2 regions of the Streptomyces sp. NPDC000404 genome follow, and region 2 is predicted to be linked to the other one. Evidence: riboswitches for the same ligand, from Rfam matches in the RefSeq annotation. Region 2 holds a riboswitch; the other holds the start of a gene.

Region 1 (8,660 bases), on a different contig from region 2:
GGAACGGCCACTTCGAGCTGGTGCAGGGCGCCGGCGGCTCGCTGAACGGCACCACGAGCTTCGAGCGCACCAACTACTTCGAGACCATGCCCGCCCACGAGCTGGAGCTGGCGCTCTGGCTGGAGGCGGACCGCATGGGCTCCCTCCTGACGGCGCTCGACGACGAGTCGCTGGAGAACCAGCGCGACGTCGTCAAGAACGAACGCCGCCAGCGGTACGACAACGTCCCCTACGGCACGGCCTTCGAGAAGCTGACGGCCATGGCGTACCCGGAGGGCCACCCGTACCACCACACGCCCATCGGGTCGATGGCCGACCTGGACGCGGCGTCCCTGGAGGACGCGCGGGCGTTCTTCCGCACCTATTACGCGCCCAACAACGCCGTCCTGTCGGTGGTCGGCGACATCGACCCCGAGCAGACCCTCGCCTGGGTCGAGAAGTACTTCGGGTCGATCCCCTCGCACGACGGCAAGCAGCCGCCGCGCAGCGGTGAGCTGCCCGACACCATGGGCGGCCAGCTGCGGGAGGTCGTCGCGGAGGACGTGCCCTCGCGTGCCCTGATGGCCGCCTACCGCCTGCCGCACGACGGCACCCGGGAGGCGGACGCCGCCGATCTCGCGCTGACCGTCCTGGGCGGCGGCGAGTCCTCGCGCCTCTACAACCGCCTGGTGCGCCGCGACCGCAGCGCCGTCGCCGCCGGGTTCGGCCTGCTCCGGCTGGCCGGTGCGCCGTCCCTGGGCTGGCTGGACGTCAAGACGTCCGGCGGCGTGGAGGTCGCGGACATCGAGAGCGCCGTCGACGAGGAGCTGGCCCGGTTCGCCGCCGAGGGGCCGACCCCGGAGGAGATGGAGCGGGCGCAGGCCCAGCTGGAGCGCGAGTGGCTGGACCGCCTCGCGACGGTCAGCGGCCGCGCCGACGAACTGTGCCGCTACGCCGTCCTGTTCGGCGACCCGCAGCTGGCGCTGTCCGCCGTGGGGCGTGTTCTGGACATCACGCCCGAGGAGGTGCAGGCCGTCGCCCAGGCCCGGCTGCGCCCCGACAACCGCGCGGTGCTGGTGTACGAGCCGACCGCCGCCGACGACAGCGCCGACAACGACGAGGAGGCGGACCGGTGAGCGACGCCACCACCCGCGAGGACCTGGCCATGAGCGAGATGACCTTCCACCCGCAGCCCCGCGGCGGGGCGCCCAGGCCGTGGGCCTTCCCGGCGCCCGAGCGCGGTGCGCTGCCCAACGGCCTGACGGTGCTGCGCAGCCACCGCCCCGGCCAGCAGGTCGTCGCCGTCGAGGTCGACATCGTCGCGCCGCTGGAGTCCGAGCCGGAGGGCCTGGACGGCGTCGCCACGATCATGGCGCGGGCGCTGTCGGAGGGCACCGACCGGCACGACGCCGAGGAGTTCGCCGCCGAACTGGAGCGCTGCGGCGCCACGTTGGACGCGCACGCCGACCACTCCGGGGTGCGCGTCTCTCTGGAGGTTCCGGCCTCCCGGCTGTCGCGCGCCCTGGGGCTGCTCGCCGACGCGCTGCGCGCCCCCGCCTTCCCCGAGGGCGAGGTGGAGCGTCTGGTGCGCAACCGTCTCGACGAGATCCCGCACGAGCTGGCCAACCCGGGGCGCCGCGCCGCGATGGCGCTGTACAAGGAGCTGTTCCCCGCGTCGGCGCGGATCTCGCGGCCCCGCCAGGGCACCGAGGAGACCGTCGGGCGGATCGACGCGGCGGCCGTCCGGGCGTTCTACGCGGCGCATGTGCGGCCCGCGGCGGCCACCGTCGTGATCGTCGGTGACTTCATCGGCATCGACGTGGACGCGGCGCTCGCCGACACGCTGGGCGCCTGGCAGGGGTCGGCCGCCGAGCCGGTCGCCGTCACGCCGATCACCGCGGACGACACCGGCCGCGTCGTGATCGTCGACCGCCCCGGCGCGGTGCAGACGCAGTTGCTCATCGGGCGGATCGGCGCCGACCGCCACGACCGCCAGTGGCCGGCGCAGGTCCTCGGCACGTACTGCCTGGGCGGCACCCTGACGTCCCGTCTGGACCGGGTGCTGCGCGAGGAGAAGGGCTACACCTACGGCGTGCGGGCCTTCGGTCAGGTGCTGCGCTCGTCGGCGCCGGACGCGCCCGGAGGGCCCACCGGCGCCGCCATGCTGGCGATCAGCGGTTCGGTCGACACCGAGTCCACCGGCCCGGCCCTCGATGACCTGTGGAAGGTGCTGCGCACCCTCGCGGCGGAGGGGCTGACGGACGCCGAGCGGGACGTCGCGGTGCAGAACCTCGTCGGTGTCGCGCCGCTGAAGTACGAGACGGCGGCAGCGGTCGCGGGCACCCTCGCCGACCAGGTGGAGCAGCATCTGCCGGACGACTACCAGGCGCAGCTGTACGCGCGGTTGGCCGAGACCGGCACGGTCGAGGCGACCGCCGCCGTGGTCAGCGCGTTCCCGGCCGACCGGCTGGTGACGGTGCTGGTCGGTGACGCGGCGCAGATCGCCGAGCCGGTCCGGGCGCTGGGCATCGGCGAGGTGACGGTCGTCAGCGGCTGACGGACCGTAGGGGCGATGGCCCCGGCCGGGCCGTCCCGCGGACGGATGCGGTAGGACAAAGGGGATCCCGAGGGGGAAAAGGCCCTCGGGGTCCCCTTTTCGTGCCCGGATTATAGGGTTCCGGTTCCGTCGCCCACGTGTGGCGTAACGCACAAAAACGCGTTTCTGTTTGCCGATTGAAAGTTGCCGCGATTAGCGTCATGCGCGCTGTCCGTCAGCAGCACGCCGCAACCGCGGCACCGGACAGTCATCGCCGAGTCCCCGTACGGCGCGAGCCAGGGGAGCCGGGGACCCACATGTCCCCTGGGGTGAATCGGGTACCTCTCCGGAGGAACCCGTAGGAGACCTTCCTGCTCCGAACCCGTCAGCTAACCCGGTAGGCGAGAAGGAAGGAAAGGACTGAGCCAGCACATGGCGTTCACCCGTGCCACCGGGAAGCACCGCCGTCCGAGCCGCAGCGCCCGGACGACCCGCAACATCGCCGGCATAGCCGGTCTCGCCGCCAGCGGCGTCGTTGCCTCCGTGTCCTCTCCCGCGATGGCCGCCACCTCCGGCGCCTCGCACGACACGGGTCTGCAGCGGGCCGTCGTCCTCGGTGACGAACTCGCCGAGCGCGTCCAGGCCCAGGCCGATGCGCAGCAGGCCGTCGCCGAGACGGCCGAGGCCAAGGCGAAGGCCGAGGCCGACGCGGTGAAGCAGGCCGAGGCCGCCAAGGCGGTGGCCGACAAGCGCCATGAGGCCGAGGTCCGCGCCGCCCGCGAGGAGGAGCGCCGGCGCCTGAACGCCTTCGTCGCCCCGATCTCCGGCTCGTACGTCTCGACCGCCTACCAGGCGTCCAGTGGCCTGTGGTCCTCCGGCACCCACACCGGCATCGACTTCCACGCCGCCACCGGCACCACCGTGCACGCCGTCGGTGCGGGCACCGTCGTCGAGGCCGGCTGGGGCGGCGCGTACGGCAACAACATCGTCATCAAGATGAACGACGGCACGTACACCCAGTACGGCCACCTGTCGCAGATCGGTGTCTCGGTCGGCCAGCAGGTGATGCCCGGTCAGCAGATCGCGCTGTCCGGCGCGACCGGCAACGTCACCGGCCCGCACCTGCACTTCGAGGCCCGCACCGGCGCGGACTACGGCTCGGACATCGACCCGATCGCCTATCTGCGCGCGCACGGCGTCAACGTCTGACCCTGCAGCTTCCCGGAGCCCCGGACCGCCCCGACAGGGGGCCCGGGGCTCCGGCGTGTCCGGTGCCGTACGGCGGATGGCCGGATTTCCCGACGGCCGGGAATGCGCTCACCAAAAGATTTCCATGAATGTGTGAAGGCGGTAAAGGCGCCACCGCCGTTCGAATAAGGTCGCGGAAAAGGCGCCGTGCACCGGCGTTTTCCGGGGAGGACGGTGGAGGTGCCCGCGATGACGCAAGGCGAGATTTCCGTGCAGCGCATCTCCACGGCGATTCGCGACGACATCGTTTCCGGCACGCTGATCCCCGGCAGCCGGCTCGTCGAGGACATTCTGGCCACCCGCTACGGCGTCTCCCGGGTGCCGGTCCGTGAGGCGTTGCGGACCCTGCAGTCGGAGGGGTTCGTCACCGCGCGGCGCCATGCGGGCGCCTGCGTCGCCGCCCCCACCGCGCAGGAGGCGGCCGATCTCCTGGATCTGCGCGCGCTCCTGGAGCCGATGGGCGCCGCCCGCGCGGCGGCCCGCCGCACCGATGCGCAGCTGAAGGTCTTACGGGGCGTGGTGCGGCTCGGCCGGGAGCGCGCCCGCCGCGGCTGCCCGGGTGAGCTGCCCCGGCTCGACGGCTGGTTCCACGAGACGCTGGCCCGGGCGGCGGGCAATCCGGGGCTGACCGCGCTGCTGACCCAGGTGCGGCGGAAGATCGAGTGGATGTATGTCGTCGAGCGCCCGGCGCGGTACGCGGAGACCTGGGACGACCACGGCGCGGTGCTGGACGCGGTGGCCCGGGGCGACGCGGAGGCGGCGCGCGCCCTGATGGCCTCGCATGTGGCGCGGTCGCTCCCGGCCTACCGCCCGCGGCACCGTTCGGCGGCCGCGGCACGCACGGCGCCGCGCCCCGTCGGAAGCGGGCGCGCGCGTTCTGCCTAGAGGACGCGGTATACGGGGCGGCCGCCGCGTGGCGGGATCCTTACGGCCCCGTACGGGAAATTGCGGAATCGGGTTCCGATAAAACGCGCCATCCTGGAATTGCCGCACCACGTGGCCGGGTATTCACTTATTCGGGTGTGTGGCGCCCGTGAGGGTGGGGAATTGCGGGCGGGGGAGTGGTGCCGCTCCGGGAGCGCGGTGTGCGACGTTCCGCCGCGGGGAACGCGAAAGGCCCCGCCGCGGTGACCGGTTCCGGTCGTGGCGGCGGGGCCTTTCCCCGGCTGCGGGGAGGCGGCGAAGTTCCGGCTCAGACGGTCTCCGGCAGCTCGTCGAGCCCCTCGGCGACGAGCTTCGCCAGGCGCTCCAGCGCGGCCTCCGCGCCCTCGGCGTCCGAGGCGAGCACGATCTCCTCGCCGCCCTGGGCGCCCAGGCCCAGCACCGCGAGCATCGAGGCCGCGTTCACGGGGGTGCCGTCGGCCTTGGCGATCGTCACCGGAACGCCCGCGGCGGTGGCCGCACGGACGAAGATCGAGGCGGGACGGGCGTGCAGGCCCTCGGCCCAACCGACATTGACGCGGCGCTCAGCCATGGTGTTGCCCTTCGAGTCGTCACAGTTGTCTAGACCAGTCTCTCACGCGGTCCCCGGTGCTCCGGAAGCCCCACCGCCGGTGTTCCGCACCACGTCCGGGCGGCCCGGACACACCGCCCGGCCACCCCCTCCGGGGCGCCGGCGACCGGCCGTCGCCCGGTCCCGCGCACACCGAGCCGGTTGTCGGTGCCCGGTCGTACGCTGTCCGCATGCAGCAGCAGCCGGATCATGCGTACCCGAGCCACTGGGAAGCCGATGTGGTGCTGCGCGACGGCGGCACCGCCCGGATCCGACCGATCACCCCGGACGACGCCGAGCGCCTGGTCTCCTTCTACGAACAGGTCTCGGACGAATCGAAGTACTACCGCTTCTTCGCGCCCTACCCCCGCCTCTCCGACCGCGACGTGCACCGCTTCACCCACCACGACTACGTCGACCGGGTCGGCCTCGCCGCCACCGTGGGCGGCGAGTTCATCGCCACCGTCCGCTACGACCGGATCGACGACCGGGGCCTGCCGGCCAGGAATCCGGGGGACGACCAGGCGGAGGTCGCCTTCCTGGTGCAGGACGCCCACCAGGGCCGCGGCGTCGCCTCCGCGCTGCTGGAGCACATCGCCGCGGTCGCCCGGGAGCGCGGCATCCGCCGGTTCGCCGCCGAGGTCCTGCCCGCCAACACCAAGATGATCAAGGTGTTCACGGACGCCGGGTACACCCAGCAGCGCACCTTCGAGGACGGCGTCGTCCGGCTGGAATTCGACCTCGAACCGACCGAGCAGTCCATGGCCGTGATGCGCGGCCGCGAGCAGCGCGCCGAGGCCCGCTCCATGCAGCGGCTCCTCGCCCCCGGCTCGGTCGCCGTCATCGGCACCGGCCGCACCCCCGGCGGCGTCGGCCGCACCGCCCTGCGCCATCTCCTCGACTCCGGCTTCACCGGCCGCGTCCACGCCGTCAACCACGCCTTCCCCGAGGGGACCGACCGCCTCGACCCCGAGGGCGTGCCCGCCGTCCGCTCCCTGCGGGAGATCGACGGCCCGGTCGACCTCGCGGTCATCGCCGTCCCCGCCGACCGCGTCCCCGAGGTGATCGACGACTGCGGGGAACACGGCGTCCAGGGCGTCCTGGTCCTCTCCTCCGGATACGCCGAGGCCGGCACCGAGGGGCGCGAACGCCAGCGCGCCCTGCTGCGCCGCACCCGCTCGTACGGCATGCGGCTGATCGGCCCGAACGCCTTCGGCCTGATCAACACCGCCCCCGACGTCCGGCTGAACGCCTCCTTCGCACCGGCGATGCCCGCCAGGGGCCGCATCGGGCTCTTCACCCAGTCCGGGGCGATCGGCATCGCCCTGCTCAGCGGGTTGCACGAGCGCGGCCCCGGGGACGGCTCGCCCGCCGGCGTCTCCACCTTCGTCTCCGCGGGCAACCGCGCCGACGCCTCCGGCAACGACCTGCTCCAGTTCTGGTACGACGATCCGGACACCGACGTCGCGATCCTCTACCTCGAATCCATCGGCAACCCCCGCAAGTTCACCCGCCTCGCCCGCCGCACCGCCGCCGTCAAACCGGTTGTCGTCGCCAAGGGCGCCCGCCACCACGGCACCGCGCCCCTGGGCCACACGGTGCCCACCGTCCGCATCCCGGACAGCACCGTCGCCGCCCTGATGCGGCAGGCCGGGGTCATCCGCGTCGACACCGTCACCGAACTCCTCGACGCCGGACTGCTCCTCGCCTCCCAACCCCTCCCCGCGGGCGCCCGCGTCGCCGTCCTCGGCAACTCCGAGGCGCTCTCCCTCCTCGCCTACGACGCGTGCCTGACCGAGGGCCTGCGCCCGCGGCGCCCCCGCGTGCTGCCCTCCGCCGCGACGCCGCACGACTTCCACACCGCCCTCGCCGAGGAGCTGGCGCGCGAGGGCTGCGACGCCGTCGTGGTCACCGCCATCCCCTGGGTGGGCGAGGGCGACGCGACCGCCCCGGGGGAGGGCGAGGAGCTGGCCGCGGCGCTGCGCTCGGCCGCCGCCGCGGGCCCCGCCAAGCCGGTGGCCGTCGCCCACCTGGCGATGGACGCGCTGGCGACGGCCCTCGCCGCCCCCGCCGTTCCGGGGACGGCCGATGACGCCGCCCCGGGCACCCCGGGCTCCACCGCCCAGGACACCGGCTCCGGCGTACCGTCCGCCAACCCCGCGGCCCCGGCACCCGCGCCCGCCGCCCCGTACCCGCCCGCCCGCGTCCCGCTCCCCGCCTACCCCGCCGCCGAGCGCGCCGTCCGGGCCCTCGCCGAGGCCGTGCGGTACGCCGCCTGGCGCCGGGAGGCCGCCGAGCCGGGCCGGGTGCCCGCGTACGACGACATCCAGGAGGCCGCGGCCGGCGCCGACATCGCGCGGCTGCTCGACCACCTCGACCCGCCCGCCGGCCGTTCCGTCCCGCTGCCCGCCGCGGACGCCGCCGCTCTGCTCGCCCGCTACGGCATCCCCACCGAGCCCTCGCTGCCCGCCCCCGGCCCGGACGCCGCCGTCCGCGCCGCCGCCCGGCTCGGCTACCCCGTCGCCCTCAAGACCACCGCCCCCCACCTGCGTCACCGCAGCGATCTGGGCGGCATCCGCCTGGACATCGCCGACGAGGAGGACCTGCGCCGCACCTACGGCGAGCTGACCGCCGCCCTCGGCACCCCGGAGGAGCTGGCGCCCGTCGTGCAGAAGATGGTGCCGCGCGGTGTCGACACCGTGGTCCGCGCCGCCATCGACCCGGCGGCCGGTGCCGTCCTGTCGTTCGGCCTGGCGGGCGCCCCCTCCCAGCTGCTGGGCGACATCGCGCACCGCCTCATCCCCGCGACCGACCGCGACGTCGACGCCCAGATCCGGTCGATCCGCGCCGCCCCGCTCCTCTTCGGCTGGCGCGGCTCCCAGCCGGTCGACACCGCCGCGCTCGCCGATGTGCTGCTACGGGTCTCCCGGCTCGTCGACGACCACCCCGAGGTGGTGGGCGTCGATCTGGAGCCGGTCGTCGTCGCCCCGCACGGACTGTCCGTCCTCGGGGCGTCCGTCCGCCTCGCCCGTCCGCCCGCCACCACCGACCTCGGCCCCCGCCGCCTGCCCGTCTACTGACCGCCCGCACGGGGCGGCGGGAGCCGGGCCCCGCCCCGTGCCCCGCCGCACCTGGCACCTACGGTCCGGCTCGTCAAGGGCGTCCTGCCACCCCCTCGGTGGCCCGTAAGATGGAGGACATGGCTAAGACCGGTACGACGACCCAGGGGCTGCGCGCGGCGATCGAGCGCAGCGGCTACTACCCGGCCCTCGTGGCCGAGGCGGTGCAGGCCGCCGTCGGCGGTGAGCCGGTCGCGGCGTACCTGGTGCACCAGGAGACGACCTTCGACGCCAACGAGGTCCGCCGCCATGTGACCGTCCTCGTCCTCACCGACACCCGCTTCAT
Region 2 (8,660 bases):
CCACGACCCGGCGTACCGCACCAAGAAGTTCCCGGTGGTCGAGCTGCTGCCCGGCTATCCCGGCTCGGCCAAGTCCTGGCTCGGCACGCTGGCGGCCGGCCGGCAGCTCCAGCCGCTGATGGAGAGCGGGGAGGTCGAGCCGTTCATCCTGGTCGCGCCGCGCACCAACATCTACCGGGGCGCCGACACGGGCTGCGTCAACATCCCCGGGAAGGTCAACGCCGACAGCTGGCTGACCGTCGACGTACGCCAGATGATCATCAACACCTTCCGGGCCGGGGACCGCGCCGACTCCTGGGCGCTGGCCGGTTACTCCGCCGGGGCGCACTGCGCCACGCGGCTCGCGCTGGCCCACCCCGACCGCTACCACGCGGCGGTCGGCATGTCCGGGTACAACGACCCGGCGGGTGAGCGCACCTCGCTCGCCGGCAAGGACCCCAAGCTGCGGATCGAGAGCAACCCGCTGCACGAACTGCGCGAGGCCAACCTGGCCGGCCGCCCGCCGCACACCGCGCTCTTCCTCTCCGGCGCCTCCGGCGACGGCTACGAAGCGGGCCTCGGACTGCAGCGAGAGGCCCGGCGCCCCACGACGGTGACCGTGCAGCGGATCGGCAAGGACGCTGGCGGCCACACGAGCGCGGTCTGGCGCGAGCAGGTCCCCGAGGTCTTCCGGTGGCTGAGCCGGCAGGTCAGGGGCTGACGAGCCGGGCCGGCGGACAGCTCACACCCGCGCCGCCTCACCCCTCGCGCACCACCGCCGTGACCGGGGAGCGCAGCTGCCACCCCAGGGCCTCGTACAGCTTCCGGCCGGGCGGGCTGGCGACGAGTACGCCTTCGAGGGCGCCCCGCCGGACGGCGGTGGTGGTGAGCACCGCCATCACCAGGCGGCCCAGGCCCCGGCGGAGGTGTTCCGGTTCGGTGCCGATCATGTCGTAGACGGCGGACACCGGGGCACCGCCCGTGCCGCCGGTGAGCGCGGTCCGGCCGCTCGCGGCGGGCCGGTCGGCGGCCGTCGGTCCGTTGGTGGCCCACACCCGGACGTCCGTGATCCCGTCGCACTCCTCGGTGACGAGGCGGTAGCCGGGCGGCACCGCGGTGACCAGGGGAGATGGCGGCAGCGGGGCGGTCATGAGGTACTGCGGTTCGTCGTACCGCCAGCCCGCGCGGAGCAGCGGCGCGACCCGGTCGCGGGGCGCGCAGATCTTGAGCCAGATGTCCGGCGCCGTCACCGTGCGGGCCAGCTCGCGCACCACCGCGGGGTCGGCATCCGGGAGGACGTACCGTGCGGCCTCCCGCGGGCGGCCGACCTCGATGCGGAAGCCGCCGGGGACGATCTGCGGCACCGGCGTCGTGCGCGCCCGCGCCCACCCATACGCCCAGACCCCGACGACCCGTACGAGACCGGCCCGGTCGGCGGTACCGACCGGACCCCGTGCAGTGGCGCACCCGCCGTTCCCCAGCTCCATGCGCCGCAGCCTAGGACCGGCCGCCACGGCGCGGACAGGACACGAACAGGCCAGAAACAGCTACCGCCAGGCCCCCCGAAGGCGGTATGGGGGAGACCGTTACGATCCGTCGTATGGACGTAGTAATCAATGTCTTCGTCGGCCTGCACATCATCGGTATCGCCTCCCTGCTGGGAGGCTTTCTCACGCAGATGAAGGCGATGAGCGCGGGCACCGCCCGGTTCGTGCCGGCGATGCTGCACGGTGCGCTGACGATGCTGGTCACCGGCATCGCGCTGGTCGGCCTGAACCAGGCCCAGGGCAGCTCGGTCGACAACATCAAGATCGGCATCAAGCTCGCCGTACTGGTCGTCATCCTGGGGCTGGTCTACGTCAAGCGGGACGAGGAGAGCATCGCCAAGCCGCTGTTCGGCACGGTCGGCCTGCTCACCGTGGTCAACATCTTCATCGCGGTGCTCTGGACCTGAGTCCGAGCGGGGCGCGCGGCCATCTCCCCGCGCCCCCGGCACACCCCGCGTACGCCGCCGGCCCGGCCCCTCGTCGAAGGGGCCGGGCCGGAGCGTTTCCCAGGAGACCGCGGCGGCTCCCGGAGGGCGTCACGCCGGGCGGACGCTGCCGTAGATCGGCATGTAGTAGATCGACTCGATGCGCACGCTGGCGCCCGGCTTCGGGGCGTGGATCATCTTGCCGTCGCCGATGTACATCCCGACGTGGCTGATGTCGTCGTAGAAGAACACCAGGTCACCGGGGGCGAGATCCTTGGTGGCGACCCGCTGGCCGACCTTGACCTGGTCCCAGGTCGTCCGCGGCAGGCTCACCCCGGCCGCCTTCCACGCGGCCTGCGTCAGCCCGGAGCAGTCGTAGGAGTTCGGCCCGGTGGCGCCCCAGACGTACGGCTTGCCCATCTGGGCGCGGGCGAACGCGAGCGCCTTCTCGGCCTTCGTACGGTACGAGCCGTCGGCCGTTCCGCCGCCCTGGCCGGGGTCGGGCGTACCGGGGTCGGTCGTGCCCGTACCGGGGGAGCCGGCGTCCGAGCCGCCACCGGGCTGCTGCTCGCGCTGCTTGCGCGCCTCCTCCTCGGCCTTGCGCCGGGCCGCCTCCTCCTTCTGGCGCTCCAGCTCCGCCAGGCGCGCCTTCTCCTGGGCGGTCAGTTCGGAGAGCAGCTGCCGGGCCTCGGCCAGCTTGCCCTGGACCGTCCGCTTGGAGCCGGCCAGCTCGGACTGCGACTCCTGGAGGCGGTCCAGGCTGCGGGTCGCCTCGGCCCGCTGGTGGGCTGCGGCGGCCTGCTGCTCCTGGTAGGCGTCGACGGCCTGCTGCTGCCGCCCGGTCAGCCGCTCCATCAGGTGGCTGCGGTCGGCGAACTGCTGCGGGTCCTTGGAGAACATCAGCTGGGCGGTCGGGTTCATGCCGCCGCCGCGGTACTGCGCGGCGGCGAAGGTGCCCAGCTCGCGGCGGGCCTCGTTGAGCTTGCCGGTGCGGCGGGCCGCGGCGTCCTGGAGGTCGCTGACCTCCGCCCGCCGCGCGTCGACGCGCTCCTTGACGGCGTTGTACTTCTGGGTCGCGACCTCGGCCTGGCGGTAGAGGGTGTCGACCTTCTTCTTGACCTCTTCGACGGTCGGCTTCGGGGAGCGGGGGGACGCCTCGGCCGACTGCGAGAGCAGGGTGACCGTGGCGAGCGCCGCGGTCGTCAGACCGGCGGCCGTCCGGCGGCTGCCGGGCGAGGTGAGAACGCGGGTACGCGGCTTGCGGTGCGACGGCAAGGCCGGCGACTCCTTCCGTGGACCGCCTACCGGGTTAGCTGTCGGGTTCGGGCGGTGTCGCAGACGGAAGGCTTGCCCTACGGTCCGTACGTCCGCACATGTGCGGCGGTACCGACCGATTCACCCCGGTGGTGCTGGTGGGTCCCCGGCTCCGGGTGCCGTGGGGCAGGGCCGGACTCGGCGGAGGCGGCCCGTGCGGACGCTGTCGTCCACGGGATGCGGGCAGCCCGAGCGTGAACCTAGCCAACTCGTGTGGCTCCTGTGAAGGCAGATGTTCGATTTGCCCGAAACCTTTTCGTGACCTGTGTGCATGAGGTGACGTTCCTGTGGGCAGGGCGGGGCTTCTGCGTGAAATGCCGGGTTCGCGGGGCGGAGGGGAGCGGAACGCCCGGACTTCCGGCCTTTCCCCGGCTCCGGCCCCGACTGTCAGTGGGGCGGCCTAGACTCGGTGGGCGATGAGCAGCCTCTTTGACGACAGCTTCCTGGCGGACCTCGCCCCCAAGGACGAGGAGCCCCCGCCGCCCCCCGAGGACGAGCACGGCCCGGCCCCGGAGGAGGTCCCGCACGACCTCTTCAGCGGGAAGTTCGACGCCCCCGTGCCCCGGGACGCGCACTACCGCGACGGCGCCGCCCGCCCCGCCGTCGATCCGGCCGCGCTCCTGGAGGGGCTCAACGACGCCCAGAAGGCCGCCGTGGTGCACTCCGGCGGCCCGCTGCTGATCGTCGCCGGAGCCGGTTCCGGCAAGACCCGGGTGCTCACCCACCGCATCGCGCATCTGCTCGCCGCCCGCGGCGTGCACCCCGGCCAGATCCTCGCGATCACCTTCACCAACAAGGCCGCCGGTGAGATGAAGGAGCGCGTCGAGGAGCTGGTCGGCCCGCGGGCCAACGCCATGTGGGTCTCCACCTTCCACAGCGCCTGCGTCCGCATCCTGCGCCGCGAGTCCAAGCACCTCGGCTTCACCTCGTCGTTCTCGATCTACGACGCCGCCGACTCCAAGCGCCTGATGGCCCTGGTCTGCCGCGATCTCGATCTTGACCCCAAGCGGTTCCCGCCCAAGTCCTTCAGCGCCAAGGTCTCCAACCTCAAGAACGAGCTCATCGACGAGGAGACCTTCGCCGGGCAGGCGGCCGACGGCTTCGAGAAGACCCTGGCCCAGGCGTACGCGCTCTACCAGGCGCGGCTGCGCGAGGCCAACGCCCTGGACTTCGACGACATCATCATGACGACCGTCAACCTCCTCCAGGCGTTCCCGGACGTCGCGGCCCACTACCGCCGCCGCTTCCGCCACGTCATGGTCGACGAGTACCAGGACACCAACCACGCGCAGTACACCCTCGTCCGCGAGCTGGTCGGCCCGGCCGAATCCGCCGCCGAGCTGTGCGTCGTCGGCGACGCCGACCAGTCGATCTACGCCTTCCGCGGCGCCACGATCCGCAACATCCTCCAGTTCGAGGAGGACTACCCGGACGCCACGACGATCCTGCTGGAGCAGAACTACCGCTCCACGCAGACGATCCTCTCCGCCGCCAACGCCGTCATCGAGCGGAACGAGAACCGCCGCCCCAAGAACCTCTGGACCGAGGCCGGCGAGGGCCCCCGCATCACCGGGTACGTCGCCGACACCGAGCACGACGAGGCGCAGTTCGTCGCCGAGGAGATCGACCGCCTCACCGACGCCGGCGACGCCCGCGCCTCGGACGTCGCGATCTTCTACCGCACCAACGCCCAGTCCCGCGTCTTCGAGGAAATCCTTATCCGCGTCGGACTGCCCTACAAGGTCGTCGGCGGCGTCCGCTTCTACGAGCGCAAGGAGGTCCGCGACATCCTCGCGTACCTGCGCGTGCTCGCGAATCCGGAGGACACCGTCCCGCTCCGCCGGATCCTCAACGTCCCCAAGCGCGGCATCGGCGACCGCGCCGAGGCGATGATCGACGCCCTGTCGCTCCGCGAGAAGATCAGCTTCCCGCAGGCGCTGCGCCGCGTCGACGAGGCGTACGGCATGGCCGCCCGCTCGGCCAACGCCGTCCGGCGCTTCAACACCCTGATGGAAGAGCTGCGCACCATCGTCGAATCCGGCGCCGGCCCGGCCACCGTCCTGGAGGCGGTCCTGGAGCGCACGGGGTACCTCGCCGAGCTGCAGTCCTCCACCGACCCGCAGGACGAGACCCGGATCGAGAACCTCCAGGAACTCGCCGCCGTGGCCCTGGAGTTCGAGCAGGACCGCGTGGCCGGCCCCGCCGCGGCGGACGCGGACGCCGAGGAGCCGGTCTCCGGTGGCACCCTCGCCGACTTCCTGGAGCAGGTCGCGCTGGTCGCCGACTCCGACCAGATCCCCGACGAGGACGAGGACGGCAGCGGCGTCGTCACCCTCATGACCCTGCACACCGCCAAGGGCCTGGAGTTCCCGGTCGTCTTCCTCACCGGCATGGAGGACGGCGTCTTCCCGCACATGCGCGCCCTCGGCCAGACCAAGGAGCTGGAGGAGGAGCGCCGCCTCGCCTACGTCGGCATCACCCGAGCCCGCGAGCGCCTCTACCTCACCCGCTCCACGATGCGCAGCGCCTGGGGCCAGCCGTCGTACAACCCGCCGTCGCGGTTCCTGGAGGAGATCCCCGCGTCGTTCGTCGACTGGCGGCGCACCGGCCCGGCGACCCCGTCCGCGACGATGGGCGGCATGCGCTCCGGCGGTGGCGGCATCGGCTCCGGATTCGGTACGCCGCGGGCCAAGAGCGGGCCGAGCGGTTTCGCCACCCGGCGGAGCAACGACCGTCCGGTGGTGGCGCTCGCCGTCGGCGACCGCGTCACCCACGACAGCTTCGGCCTCGGCACGGTCACCGGCGTCAAGGGCAGCGGGGACAACGCCGAGGCGACGATCGACTTCGGCGGCGAGAAGCCCAAGCGGCTGCTGCTGCGGTACGCCCCGGTCGAGAAGCTGTGAAGCTGTGAAAAGGGCCCGGCCCCCAAGGGGGCCGGGCCGCCACGCGGGCGCCTGCCGGTGGGACCGGCGGGCGCCGGGCGTCAGTTGGGGTTGAGCCCGTGGCTCTGCAGCCACGGCAGCGGGTTGACCGGCGAGCCGCCGCCCGGCCGCACCTCGAAGTGCAGATGCGGGCCGGTGGAGTTGCCGGAGTTGCCGGAGTAGGCGATCTGGTCCCCGGCCTTGACCGAGCCGGAGCGGATCTTGGTGCTGCTGAGGTGGCAGTACCACGTCTCGGTGCCGTCGGGCGAGGTCACGATCGCCATGTTGCCGTAGGCGGAGTTCCACTGGGTGCGGACGGTGCCGTCGGTCGCGGCCATCACGGGAGTGCCGTACTGCACGGGGAAGTCGATGCCGGTGTGCACGGACATCCAGTTGACGCCCGCCTGGCCGAAGAGCGCGCTCAGTCCGTGCTGCGCGACCGGCAGCAGGAACTTCGGCCGCTCGGCCTCCTTGCGCCGCGCCTCTTCCTCCTTGCGCTTCTTCTCGGCGACCTGCCGGGCCTTCAGGTCGATGCGCTCCTGGGTGCGGCTGGCCCGGTCGGCGAAGTCGTCGGCCCCGGCGCTGAGCCCCGCGAGCTGGGTGTCGAGCTTGCTGTTGGCCGTCGACGGCTTGACGCCCCCGGCCTCCGGCGCGGCCTGCGCCGCCTCGTCCCGCTCGTCCCCGCCGAAGCTGCCGACCGTGGCCGCCGCGGCGGCGCAGACCCCGAGGGCGGCGACGGAGGGCACCGCGATGGTCAGCAGCGCCGAGCGCTTCGCCGTCCGGCGGCGGCCCCGGCCCCGGCCCGCCGGGGCGGCGGCGCGACCGCGGTCGGCGGCCCGGCCGTGGTCGGGGGTGTCGTCGGCGGCGTCGGACGGGACGACAGGGACCGCCTGGGTCATCGCATCGGCGACCGCGGCGGCGCGCGCCCCCGAACCGGCCCCCGGGGATCCGGCCTCGGGCGGCCGGGCGGGCTCGTGCGGCAGGGAGTCGACGGCCGGGGGGCCGCTCTGCGCCGGGATGATCGCGGTGGCCGCCTGGTCGATCGTCGGCCACACGGCGGTGGCGTCATGCCCGGACGCGTCGTGCGTGGTGTCCTCGGTGACGGCGGGCCACACGGCGGTGGCGTCGTGCCCCGACGCGTCGTGCGCGGCGTCCTCGGTGACGGCCGGCTGCACCATCGTGGCGGTGGCCTCGTAGCCGCCGGTGCCGTACGCCGTCCGGTCGTCGTACCCGGTCGTGTCGTAGGTGCCGGTGGAGTAGGCGCCGTTGCCGAGGGGGTCGCCGGCGTAGCCGTACGCGCCGGTGCCGGGGGCGTCCGCGGTGAGCCCGGTCGGGTCGTAGGCGCCGGTTCCGTAGGCGGCGTGGTGGGTGCCGGTCGCGTAGGCGCCGCTGTGGGTGCCGTATCCGTCGTCGTAGCCGTACGCAGGGGTGCCGGCGCCGGGCGTCTCGTGGCCGGTGTGGGCGTACGGGTCGTAGCCGCCGCCCTGCGGGTCCGCGCCGTAGCCCGTCCCGTACGTCACGGCGTGGTGCGTGCCGGTGTCGTAGCCGGTGGTGTCGTACGCGCCGGTGGCGTAGGAGCCCGTGTCGTGGGAGCCGGTGCCGTACGAGGACGCGGCGTAGGAGCCGGTGTCGTAACTGCCGGTGCCGTACGGATCGCCGTAGTTGGCCGTCGGGTACTGCCCGGTGCCGTGGTCGGCGGGCAGGGATCCGAAGAGCGGATCGCCGCCGTCGTAACCGGCGTAACCGGTCGCGTGATGCTGCTGCCCATAGGAGTCGTACGCGGCGGAGTGCCCGTACGAGGCGTCCGGAGCGGGGCCTGTCGGGAGCGGACCCTCCGACGGGTGACGGTCGTTCACCACCAGCTTCTCTTTCGCCTCGGCAGCAGGAGAATTAGCGGCGACTGTACCCGGCGGTACGCGACGCCGACAATCTTCCTCAGGTTTCGAGTGGGACCGGGACGGGCATTTGGTCGCCTTTCGGTGGCATCCATGCCTCCTCTTGGCGTCCCGTTCGAGAGCGCACGGGCGTGGCACCCGACGCATGCACCCTGACCGGGCCCGCGGGGGCGGAATTCCCTTGCGGTGTCCGGCGCGTACCGGGCATGCCGTTCGTGGCGATATCGAATACGGATATCGCGCCACGAAATGACGAGGGATGGCTTGATATCGATCTTTTGGTGGTGAGGGAAGCTCCGAGAAGGGTGGGTGGCGACGAAGGGTGTCGGGAATGCCGGGCTGTGCATTTCGGTGGGTGCGGTGCGGTGCGGTGCGGTGCGGTGCGGCGCGGCGCCGGTGCTGCGGGCCGGGGCCCGTGTGGCGTGCGTAATCCGGGCAGGAGGCGGGGCCCGGACTTCGGGGCGCGGCAGGGGCGTTCGCGTGTGATTTCCCCCTCCCCGCATGTCACGGGGCCGCCGGGTGCGCGATGCTGGGGATAACGTTCGTTCACTTGCGGCCACCGGACCGGACGGCCGCGCG

What was found. Region 2 has a riboswitch for cyclic di-AMP ahead of ABT345_RS18830 (C40 family peptidase). Riboswitches for the same ligand answer to the same signal wherever they lie in the genome.
Region 1: another riboswitch for cyclic di-AMP. It lies ahead of ABT345_RS29055 (M23 family metallopeptidase); the one in region 2 lies ahead of ABT345_RS18830 (C40 family peptidase).

What each region holds. Positions count from the first base shown of each region.
Region 1 covers NZ_JBEPDN010000017.1:86,798-95,457, reverse strand. Annotated here, with positions in the region: gene ABT345_RS29065 (M16 family metallopeptidase) at 1-1,115, shown strand, start outside; gene ABT345_RS29060 (M16 family metallopeptidase) at 1,154-2,536, shown strand; cyclic di-AMP (ydaO/yuaA leader) riboswitch at 2,778-2,934, shown strand; gene ABT345_RS29055 (M23 family metallopeptidase) at 2,948-3,724, shown strand; gene ABT345_RS29050 (GntR family transcriptional regulator) at 3,953-4,648, shown strand; gene ABT345_RS29045 (HPr family phosphocarrier protein) at 4,956-5,237, opposite strand; gene ABT345_RS29040 (bifunctional acetate--CoA ligase family protein/GNAT family N-acetyltransferase) at 5,447-8,335, shown strand; gene ABT345_RS29035 (DUF5998 family protein) at 8,455-8,660, shown strand, end outside.
Region 2 covers NZ_JBEPDN010000009.1:92,253-100,912, forward strand. Annotated here, with positions in the region: gene ABT345_RS18815 (alpha/beta hydrolase) at 1-700, shown strand, start outside; gene ABT345_RS18820 (GNAT family N-acetyltransferase) at 738-1,466, opposite strand; gene ABT345_RS18825 (hypothetical protein) at 1,580-1,933, shown strand; gene ABT345_RS18830 (C40 family peptidase) at 2,063-3,226, opposite strand; cyclic di-AMP (ydaO/yuaA leader) riboswitch at 3,235-3,419, opposite strand; gene pcrA (DNA helicase PcrA) at 3,682-6,168, shown strand; gene ABT345_RS18840 (M23 family metallopeptidase) at 6,249-8,042, opposite strand.